One region of the Pseudarthrobacter sp. As-47 genome, then DNA from elsewhere that is predicted to be linked to it. Evidence: predicted binding sites of a transcription regulator. Region 1 holds the regulator's gene; each other region holds the start of a gene.
What was found. Region 1 encodes LexA, which represses DNA repair genes until DNA is damaged. Its sites were predicted from a motif close to TCGAACANNTGTTCGA; they were not measured.
Positions count from the first base shown of each region.

Region 2: a site for LexA is predicted at 1,283-1,298, ahead of AC4BCK_RS20405 (shikimate dehydrogenase). Genes of this name have one in related genera too.
Region 3: a site for LexA is predicted at 658-673, ahead of AC4BCK_RS20460 (shikimate dehydrogenase). Genes of this name have one in related genera too.
Region 4: a site for LexA is predicted at 936-951, ahead of AC4BCK_RS01425 (LexA family protein). Genes of this name have one in related genera too.

Region 1 covers NZ_CM177088.1:1,625,384-1,627,578, forward strand. Annotated here, with positions in the region: gene AC4BCK_RS07475 (ATP-dependent DNA helicase) at 1-551, shown strand, start outside; gene lexA (transcriptional repressor LexA) at 701-1,435, opposite strand; gene AC4BCK_RS07485 (LysM peptidoglycan-binding domain-containing protein) at 1,759-2,175, shown strand.
Region 2 covers NZ_CM177088.1:4,407,010-4,409,204, forward strand. Annotated here, with positions in the region: gene AC4BCK_RS20395 (tripartite tricarboxylate transporter TctB family protein) at 1-150, opposite strand, end outside; gene AC4BCK_RS20400 (Bug family tripartite tricarboxylate transporter substrate binding protein) at 222-1,193, opposite strand; gene AC4BCK_RS20405 (shikimate dehydrogenase) at 1,421-2,195, shown strand, end outside.
Region 3 covers NZ_CM177088.1:4,418,426-4,420,620, reverse strand. Annotated here, with positions in the region: gene AC4BCK_RS20465 (IclR family transcriptional regulator) at 1-618, shown strand, start outside; gene AC4BCK_RS20460 (shikimate dehydrogenase) at 754-1,635, shown strand; gene AC4BCK_RS20455 (bifunctional sugar phosphate isomerase/epimerase/4-hydroxyphenylpyruvate dioxygenase family protein) at 1,635-2,195, shown strand, end outside.
Region 4 covers NZ_CM177088.1:298,114-300,308, forward strand. Annotated here, with positions in the region: gene AC4BCK_RS01420 (Y-family DNA polymerase) at 1-466, opposite strand, end outside; gene AC4BCK_RS01425 (LexA family protein) at 491-922, opposite strand; gene AC4BCK_RS01430 (polysaccharide deacetylase family protein) at 1,104-2,060, opposite strand; gene AC4BCK_RS01435 (purine-cytosine permease family protein) at 2,077-2,195, opposite strand, start outside.

The DNA of each region.
Region 1 (2,195 bases):
TCGAGTCCCTGATCCGCGCTTCCGGCGGGGGCGCACTGTGCCTGTTTTCTTCCCGGCGCGCCGCAGAGGAAGCCGCCGAGGCCCTGCGCCCAAAGCTGGACATGACGGTCCTCTGCCAGGGTGACTCCACCATGACCGCACTGGTGAAGCAGTTCGCCGACGAGCCCGACACCTGCCTTTTCGGAACCATGTCCCTGTGGCAGGGCGTGGACGTTCCGGGCGGTTCATGCCGGCTTGTGGTGATAGACCGGATTCCCTTTCCGCGGCCGGACGATCCCCTCATGACGGCGCGCTCCCGCGCCGTGGCGCAGGCCGGCGGAAACGGCTTTATGTCAGTTTCGGCCACCCATGCCGCCATCCGGCTTGCCCAGGGCGCAGGCCGCCTGATCCGCTCTACCGGGGACAAGGGGGTGGTGGCAGTACTTGACTCCAGGCTCGCCACCGAGCGCTACGCCGGGTTCCTCCGGGGAGCGCTGCCGCCGTTCTGGTCCACAACGGACCGGAAGACGGCAATCGCCGCCTTGGAGAGGCTGGCCGGGGAGAACCCCTGACGTCCCTTCACATGCCGGGGCTCCGGGAAGCCCGCACTGCGCAGGGCCGGATCTGCCCAAGGTGGATCCGGCCAGCGCTGCGCACGGCCGAATGTGCCTCGGGCTGACTGTGTTGTGGGCTGGCCCTGCCTGGGGCCAGGAGCGGGCGGCTACAGCGAGCGGAGCACCGACACGACCTTGCCCATGATGGTGGCGTGGTCCCCGAGGATGGGCTCGTACTGGGTGTTCTGGGGGAGCAGCCAGGTGTGGCCGTCACGCTGCCGGAACGTCTTCACAGTGGCTTCGTCATCAAGGAGGGCAGCGACGATGTCCCCGTTGGCCGCGTCCGCCTGGCGGCGGACCACCACCCAGTCGCCATCACAGATGGCTGCGTCCACCATCGAATCGCCGGCCACTTTGAGCATGAACAGTTCGCCCTGGCCCACCAGCTGCCGGGGGAGCGGCATAACGTCCTCCACCTGCTGGTCGGCAAGGATGGGACCACCAGCAGCGATGCGGCCAACGAGCGGGACCATCGCGGTGTCCAGGGCCGTAGGCAGCTCCGTGACGGTGGCACCGCCGGCTGGAAGTCCGGCTGATGGCTGGCTGCTTGGCTTGGCCGCACCGCCGTCCAGGGTCAGGGGCATGAGGACTTCCATGGCGCGCGGACGCTTCGGGTCACGGCGGAGGTAGCCGAGTTTCTCCAGCTGGGCCAGCTGGTGCGTGACACTTGAAAGGCTGGCCAGCCCCACCGTGTCACCGATCTCCCGCATGGACGGGGGGTAACCGTTCTCATTGACGGAGCGCTGGATGGTTTCGAGGATTTTTTTCTGCCGTGGCGTCAGGCCCTTGGCGGTCCTCTTCGGTTGCGCGGTTGCCCTGCCCCCGGCGGCTGCTGCTGCCATATTCGCCAATGCCTTTCGGTGTCCGCCGGCCCCTCCACGGCCAGGCCCTGGAGGATCCCGCCCCATAATGTCAGACCCTGCTGATCGACTGTCCGGGTGGTTGTTCTTTCGTTCAAAACTAGGCCAGCCACACTGCTTTTTCAAACATTTGTTCTAGCGAGTCTCGACAATGTTCGTTGATAGGTGCTAAAACAGAGAAAGCAAAGTTCGAATATATGTTCTACTGCGAACCCCGGCCATTCGATGATGGTGCCGGGAAGCCCCCAGAGGGGCGCGGAGCAGAACATCCGGGCAGCACAGTATGGTCCAGGAGGGCTCAGTTCATGTCAGCTACATCTGTTTCGCGGGGTTCACGTCCACAGCTGCTCTCAGTGCAGCAACTTCTCTCCGGGCCTGAAGAGCGGCAGCCGGAACGGCCGGCAGCCCTTCCGCCCCTGCGGCTGACCCGCCGCGGCCGCATCGTGCTGATCGGGATTCCCCTGGTGCTCCTGGCCGCCCTGCTGCTCTCACTGGCAGGCTTCTTCAACTCCCCGGCGAAAGCCTCCGACTCTGCTGCGGACCTTGAGACAACGTCCGCGGTCACCGTGACGGTCCAGCCCGGCCAGTCACTGTGGGGCATCGCGGCCACCGTTGCGCCGGAGCGCGACGCACGCGATGTTGTGGCGGACATCGTGCAGCTGAACAACCTGTCCGCAGGTGCGGTCTTCCCCGGGCAGCAGCTGTTCGTCCCCGCCGGCTGATCCGGCACATGCCGAGGGCG
Region 2 (2,195 bases), 1.7 Mb from region 1:
GACGGCGGCCGGAACCAGTTCCCTGAGCCGGTGCGCGCGGTCCGTGACCAGCACCTCGGACACAGGGTGGATATGGGCTTCGGCGTGGTCCTGCTCAGGGTCTGTTGGGTTGAGGCCTGCCGGTGGCCCTGTTGCTGTGTGATCGTTCATTGCGGTTCCTCAGTAGGGGCCGGCCAGCGGAAGGCCGGCCGGCCCGTCTGCCTCGAAGTGTGTGCCCTGCGCTACTTGCCCTGCGCGAGCTTGATCCACGGTCCGTAACGGTCGGCTTCCTCGTCAAGGAACGCCTTCATCTCCTCCGCGTCCTTGAAGGTAGGCACGAGGTTGGACCCTTCGATGACCTTCTTGTATTCCGGGTCCTCAACAGCCTTGCCCATGGCGGTGGAGAGCTTGCTGACCACTTCCTCGGGTGTACCGGCCGGAGCCATGATTCCCACCCATGAAGCGTTCTGCAGGTCGATTCCTTCTTCCTTGGCGGTGGGGACATCCGGGTTCTTTGGATCCCGTTCCTCGGTCAGCATGGCCAGGTAACGGAGCTTGCCTGCGTCCACCTGGTTCTTCTGCGTGCCGATCGCATCGATCGAGAAATCGACGTCACCGGCCGCCGCAGCAGCAACTGCCGGGGCTGAGCCGTCAAACGGGACAGATGTGAGTTCGATTCCGGCCAGTTCCTGGAGGCCCTGGGCGGGGGAATCCCAGACCGAGCCGACGCCCGGGCTGGAGTAGGTGACCTTGCCGGGGTTGGCCTTGGCGTCCGCGACGAGGTCCTTGAGCGACTTGTAGGGGCTGTCCACCGGGACAGCGATGGCACCGGGTCCGGCCAGGCCCTGGCCAATCGGCGCGTAGTTGGACGGGTCGATGTCGTAATCCTGGAACTGCAGGGTGGCCACCTCTACGCCCATCATCGAGAGGTTGTATCCGTCCGGCTTTTGGTCCTTCAGCCAGTTGTAGGCCACCGATCCGTTGGCTCCCGGCTTGTTTTCGACGATGACTTCGACGCCCAGCTCTTTTTCCAGCAGCGGTGCGATGGTACGGGCCGTCAGGTCCCCCGAGCCGCCTGCGGCCCACGGAACGGTCAGCCGGATGTCCTGTGCAGGGAAGTCGGCTTCCGAACTGCTGTTGCTGCCCGAGGCGCAGCCGGTCAGCGCAAGCAACCCCGCCGTGCCCACTGCGAGTGATTTTAGAAGGGTTTTCACTACGGTTTTCTCCTTTGATACCCGTACTCCGACAAGGCTGCCGGCTGTCTTCTCCGACAGTGCGCCTCGCCTGGGACTTTGTGCGCATTACGAACATGTGTGCATAAAACGTACAGTAGTTGTAATCTAGTTCACATCGAGGTCCGGAACAAGGCCGCGGCCGAAATTGTGACCAGGCAATCCGACCCAAGGACGCTTCGCACTGGCGGGGCCGGAAGGTGGACAGAATGAGTACTCCGGCGGAGTCGTACCTGGTGGGGTTGATCGGCGAAGGAACCACGCACTCCCTGACCCCCGCCCTCCACGAGCGGGAAGCCGACCATCACGGGCTGCGGTACATCTACCGGACCGTCGACCTGACCGTCCTGGCACGTCCGGCGGACGACGTGGGCACCCTGCTCTCGGCCGGACGCGACCTGGGCTTCAATGCTTTCAACATCACCGTTCCCGCCAAACAGGTTGTCCTTGGGTACCTTGATGATCTTTCGGACGATGCGGCGCGGCTGGAAGCGGTCAACACCGTCCTTGTCCGTGATGGCAAGTTCATCGGCCACAACACCGATTACTCCGGATTTGGCTCCGCCCTCGAGGAAGGCCTCCCCGGAGCATCCCTTGGACATGTTGTGCAGCTGGGCGCGGGCGGCGCCGGGGCCGCTACGGCCTATGCGCTCCTGGCGGCAGGAGCGCAGCACCTGTGCGTCCTGGACCTGGATCCCGCCCGGTCCCGGGAGCGGGCCGAGGCCCTCGCGCAGATCTTTCCGGACAGGAACATCGAGTGGCGGCCGATCGGCGAGATAGGGGATCTGATGTCCGAGGCTGACGGCCTGGTGCATGCCACTCCCGTGGGCATGCACGCCCATCCGGGCATGCCCCTGGACGGGGACCTGCTCCAGTCCCGGCACTGGGTGGCCGATATCGTCTACCGTCCGATCGAAACCGAACTGGTCAAGGCCGCCGGCGCCAAAGGGTGCCGTGTGCTGGACGGCGGCCACATGGCCGTGG
Region 3 (2,195 bases), 1.7 Mb from region 1:
CTGACCCGCGACGGCTTCGTGGACTACGAACCGGACGGCCGCCGCTACCACCTGGGCCTGCGGATCTTCCAGCTGGGCCAGCGGGTCTCCAACCATCACGGCTTCGCCGGCACGGCCATGCCGGTCCTCCGCCGGGTCACCGAACAGACGGGCGAGGCCACCATCCTCAGCGTCCGCGACGGCCACCACCACCTCACGGTCAACAAGGTGGACGGTCCGCAGATGTTCCGGGTGACCAGCGACCCCGGCCACTTGGGCTCCCTCTCCACTACCGCCGTCGGAAAAGTGCTGGTTGCCTTTGCGGAGGACGCCGACCGCGAACGGCTGCTGGAGGATCTCCCGCTGGAGCAGCTCACGGAAAAGTCCATCACGGATCTGGACGCCTTCCGCGCGGAAATCGATAAGGTCCGGCGCCAAGGATATGCCGTGATGGACGAGGAAAACGAGATGGGCATGCGTGCCGTCGCCGTTCCGCTTCTCAACTCCCAGGGCCACGCCTTCGCTTCCCTGGCAACGGCGGTCCCCGTCTTCCGCATGGGCCTGGAGGAACTGGCGGCGTGCGTCCCGCTGCTGCAGGAGGCGGCCGCCGAGCTTGCGGCCCGCCTGCCGCAACGCTGACTCGGCTATTTGTTCGTATGTGGAACAAGAGTGCGCTGATAGAACAAATGATGTACCGTAACTTTCAACACCGCAGCAGCAGCACCCGCCTGGCGCACTGCTCCTGCCCGGTGCCGTACCAAAGGAGCTGCACGGATGAGTAATCGAACTGAGTCCTACCTGGTGGGACTGGTCGGCGATGGTGTGATGCCGTCACTCACCCCGCCCATGCACGAGCGCGAAGGGGATGTCCAGGGCCTGCGCTACCTCTACCGGCCCATCGACCTCGTGGAACTCGGCCTTCCCGGCGACTCCGTGGGAGAGCTGCTGCGCAGTGCCAGGAACCTCGGCTTCAACGGCCTGAACATCACGCACCCCTGCAAGCAGCTGGTCCTGCAGCACCTGGACGAGGTGACGCCGGACGCCGTGCGGCTCGGTGCGGTCAATACCGTGGTGATCGACGGCGGCCGGTTCATAGGCCACAACACAGACTTTTCCGGCTTTGCCGCAGCCCTCTCCTCAGGACTTCCCGGCGCCAGGCTGGACCGGGTGGTCCAGCTGGGCGCCGGCGGGGCAGGTTCCGCCGTGGCCTACGCCCTCCTCACCGCCGGGGTCCGCCACCTGGACCTCGTGGACATGGACGCCGCCCGCAGCGCCGCCCGGGCAGCCGAACTGGCCGGCTTCTTCCCGGACAGCACCGTTGTGGCGCGCACGACGGCGGAGCTGCCGCAGCTGATGCCGCTGGCCGACGGCCTGGTGCACTGCACCCCCGTGGGGATGGCCGCCCACCCCGGCGTTCCGCTGGACCTGGAGCTGCTGGAGTCCCGGCACTGGGTGGCGGACATTGTCTACCGCCCCATCGACACCGAGCTCGTCCGGGGCGCCCGCGCCAAGGGCTGCGAGGTCCTGGACGGCGGCCGGATGGCAGTGGGCCAGGCCGCAGATGCCTTCCGCATCTTCACGGGCCTGGAACCCGATCCGGACCGCATGCGCTCGCACTTCCTGGAGCTCGTGGCCGCAGAAGAGGTGGCTGCCTGATGCGCACCGGTATCGCCACCGTCTGCCTCTCCGGCACCCTGAAGGAGAAGATGCAGGCCTGTGCCATCGCCGGGTTCGACGGCATCGAGATCTTTGAACAGGACCTGGTCACCTCGCCGCTGAGCCCCGGGGACGTCCGGTCCATGGCAGCAGACCTTGGCCTGGGGCTGGACCTCTACCAGCCGTTCCGGGATTTCGACGGCGTGGCCCCGGACCTGCTGAAGGCGAACCTCCGGCGGGCGGAGGCGAAGTTCAACCTGATGTCCCGCCTGGGCATGGACACCATCCTGGTCTGCTCCAACGTTGCCACGGCCACGATCGACGACGACGCCGTCCGCGCCGAACAGCTCGCCCAGCTGGCCGGACTTGCCGGCGACCACGGCATCAAGGTGGCCTACGAGGCCCTGGCCTGGGGCAAGCACGTGAACGACTACGAGCACGCCTACCGCCTGGTGGAGATGGTGGACCACCCCAACCTGGGAACCTGCCTGGACTCCTTCCACATCCTGTCCCGCGACTGGGACACCGCGCCAATAGAAAGGCTCGACCCCGAGAAGATC
Region 4 (2,195 bases), 1.3 Mb from region 1:
TGGCCAGCGTCTTGGTGGGCGCGATCCCGACGCATACGGGCACGCCCACATTGCGGCGGACGGCATTCTTCATGGTCCTTCCCAGCGCCAGCAGCTGCTCCGGCTTCCCCTTCACTCCGAGGAAGGCCTCGTCGATGCTGTAAACCTCCAGCCACGCGGAGTACCTGCCGAGCAGCTCCATGACCCGGGCGCTGATGTCGCCATAGAGCTCGTAGTTGCTGGATTTGGCCACCAGTCCCCATTCCTTCGCGCGGGGTGCGAGTTTGAACCACGGCTCGCCGGTGGCAATGCCCAGGGCCTTCGCCTCGGGGGAGCGGGTGACGGCGCAGCCGTCGTTGTTCGAAAGGACCACCAGCGGCCTGCCCTCCAGCGAGGGATCGAAGGCACGCTCCGCCGAGGCGTAGAAACAGTTCACGTCTACGTGGGCGATCTGCGGCATCTGCCGCATGGGGACGGTTTTGCTCATCGGCAGGCACCCGGACGCCGCCGGCTAGACATGGTGCAGGCACCTCGTGGCCACGCCCCAGATGGTCAGCTCCGAGAGGGCAGGCACTCTGATGTCCGGATACTTTGGATTCTCCGCCTGCAGCACCACGCCTGTGGCTGTAAGGCGCAGGCGCTTCACCGTCAGCTCCCCGTCCAGCACGGCAATCACCACCGAGCCGTCCCGGGGTTCCAGTGCCCTGTTGACGATCAGCTCATCACCGTCGCTGATGCCCGCGCGCTCCATGGAGTCTCCTGTCACGCGGACCACGAACGTGCTGGTGATGTCCTTGATCAGGTGGGCGTTCAGGTCGATCCGGCCATCGAAGTAGTCCTGCGCCGGCGAAGGAAACCCTGCGGCGACGGGAACCGGGGCAATCAGCACTGACAACAACGAGGCGCCCGCATGTATCACGCGGGGACCGATAATAACGCCCACAACACACCTTTATTCGAATATATGTTCGATTACTTCAGTGTAGACCCTGGCCCTGACAATGCCACCCCCGGAGTATCTGGCGTCCCTGCCTCCGGGTGCTTCACTGTGAGGCAGCCACCTTAAAGAGCAGAGTGGTGCTGCCCGGCTGGGCAGCGCCACTCTGCGTCTGGTTGTGGTTAGGTCAGCCGGCGACGGCGGGCCGTGACTCCCGGACCACCGACGGCGTGAACTTCGCCCCGGTATCCGGGAAGGAGGGCACCTGGATGCGGGCGTGGGTGTGGACTTCCTGAACCGTCCGCCGGGTGTGCTCCGCGATCTCTTCCATGGTGGCCACCCACATGCCGTCCATTCCCTTGACCCGTTCAATCAGCTGTTCCAGGGCTACAGCCTTGGAAGGCCGGCCGGAGATGAAGGGATGGTTGGTCAGGACGAAGCAGCTGCCCTGCGCATGGTGCGCCTCCGCCTCCAGCGTCCACATTTCCAGGACCTTCGCCGGGCTCTCGATGACGCCGCTGCCGGTGACGCCCGGGTAGAACGCGTACTGCTCCCAGTCGTCCAGCGCCCAGTCCACCGGAATCTCCACAATGTCCCGGGAGTCGCCCGGGGCGACGCTGAAGCGGTAGGGGGCATCGCCGTCGAGCAGGCTTGAATCGTAGAGGAAGCCGCGGTCCGCCAGGAGCGCCGGGGAGTGCCAGTTCAGTTCCCACCACGGCGCCCGGTAGCCCACCGGTTCCACCCCGGCTGCCTTGGCCAGCGCCTCCAGGCCGCGGTCGATGTAACGTGCCTCCGTCTCGGCGTCGATACCCTGCATGGGCTCGTGCAGGTAGCCGTGGTGGGCCACCTCATGCCCCGCGTCCACGATGCGCCGGACCGTGTCCGGATAGCACTCGGCGGTGAAGCCGGGGACGAAGAACGTGGCACGGATGTCCTGCCGCTGGAGGATCTGCAGCAGCCGGGGGACTGCCACCTTGGGCCCGTAGGACTGGTGGGTCATCAGGGACATCCGGCTGGTGCTCTTGGGATCGTGGGCGATGGTGCAGGATTCGGCGTCGACGTCGAAGGTGAAGGAGGCTGCCGCCTGCTTGCCCTCGGGCCAGGTGATCGGGTGGGCGGAATCGGGGAATGCGTCAATGGTCATGTCAGGTGTTCCTAGGTTAGAGGCCGGCCGGGGCGCTGGGCCGGGCAGGGATTCCGGCCAGGGCCGGGGAGGGCTGGGAGTCGGCGCCGGCAGCCGGAGCGGATTCGAGGAACTTGCGGTGGACCCTCGGGCCCA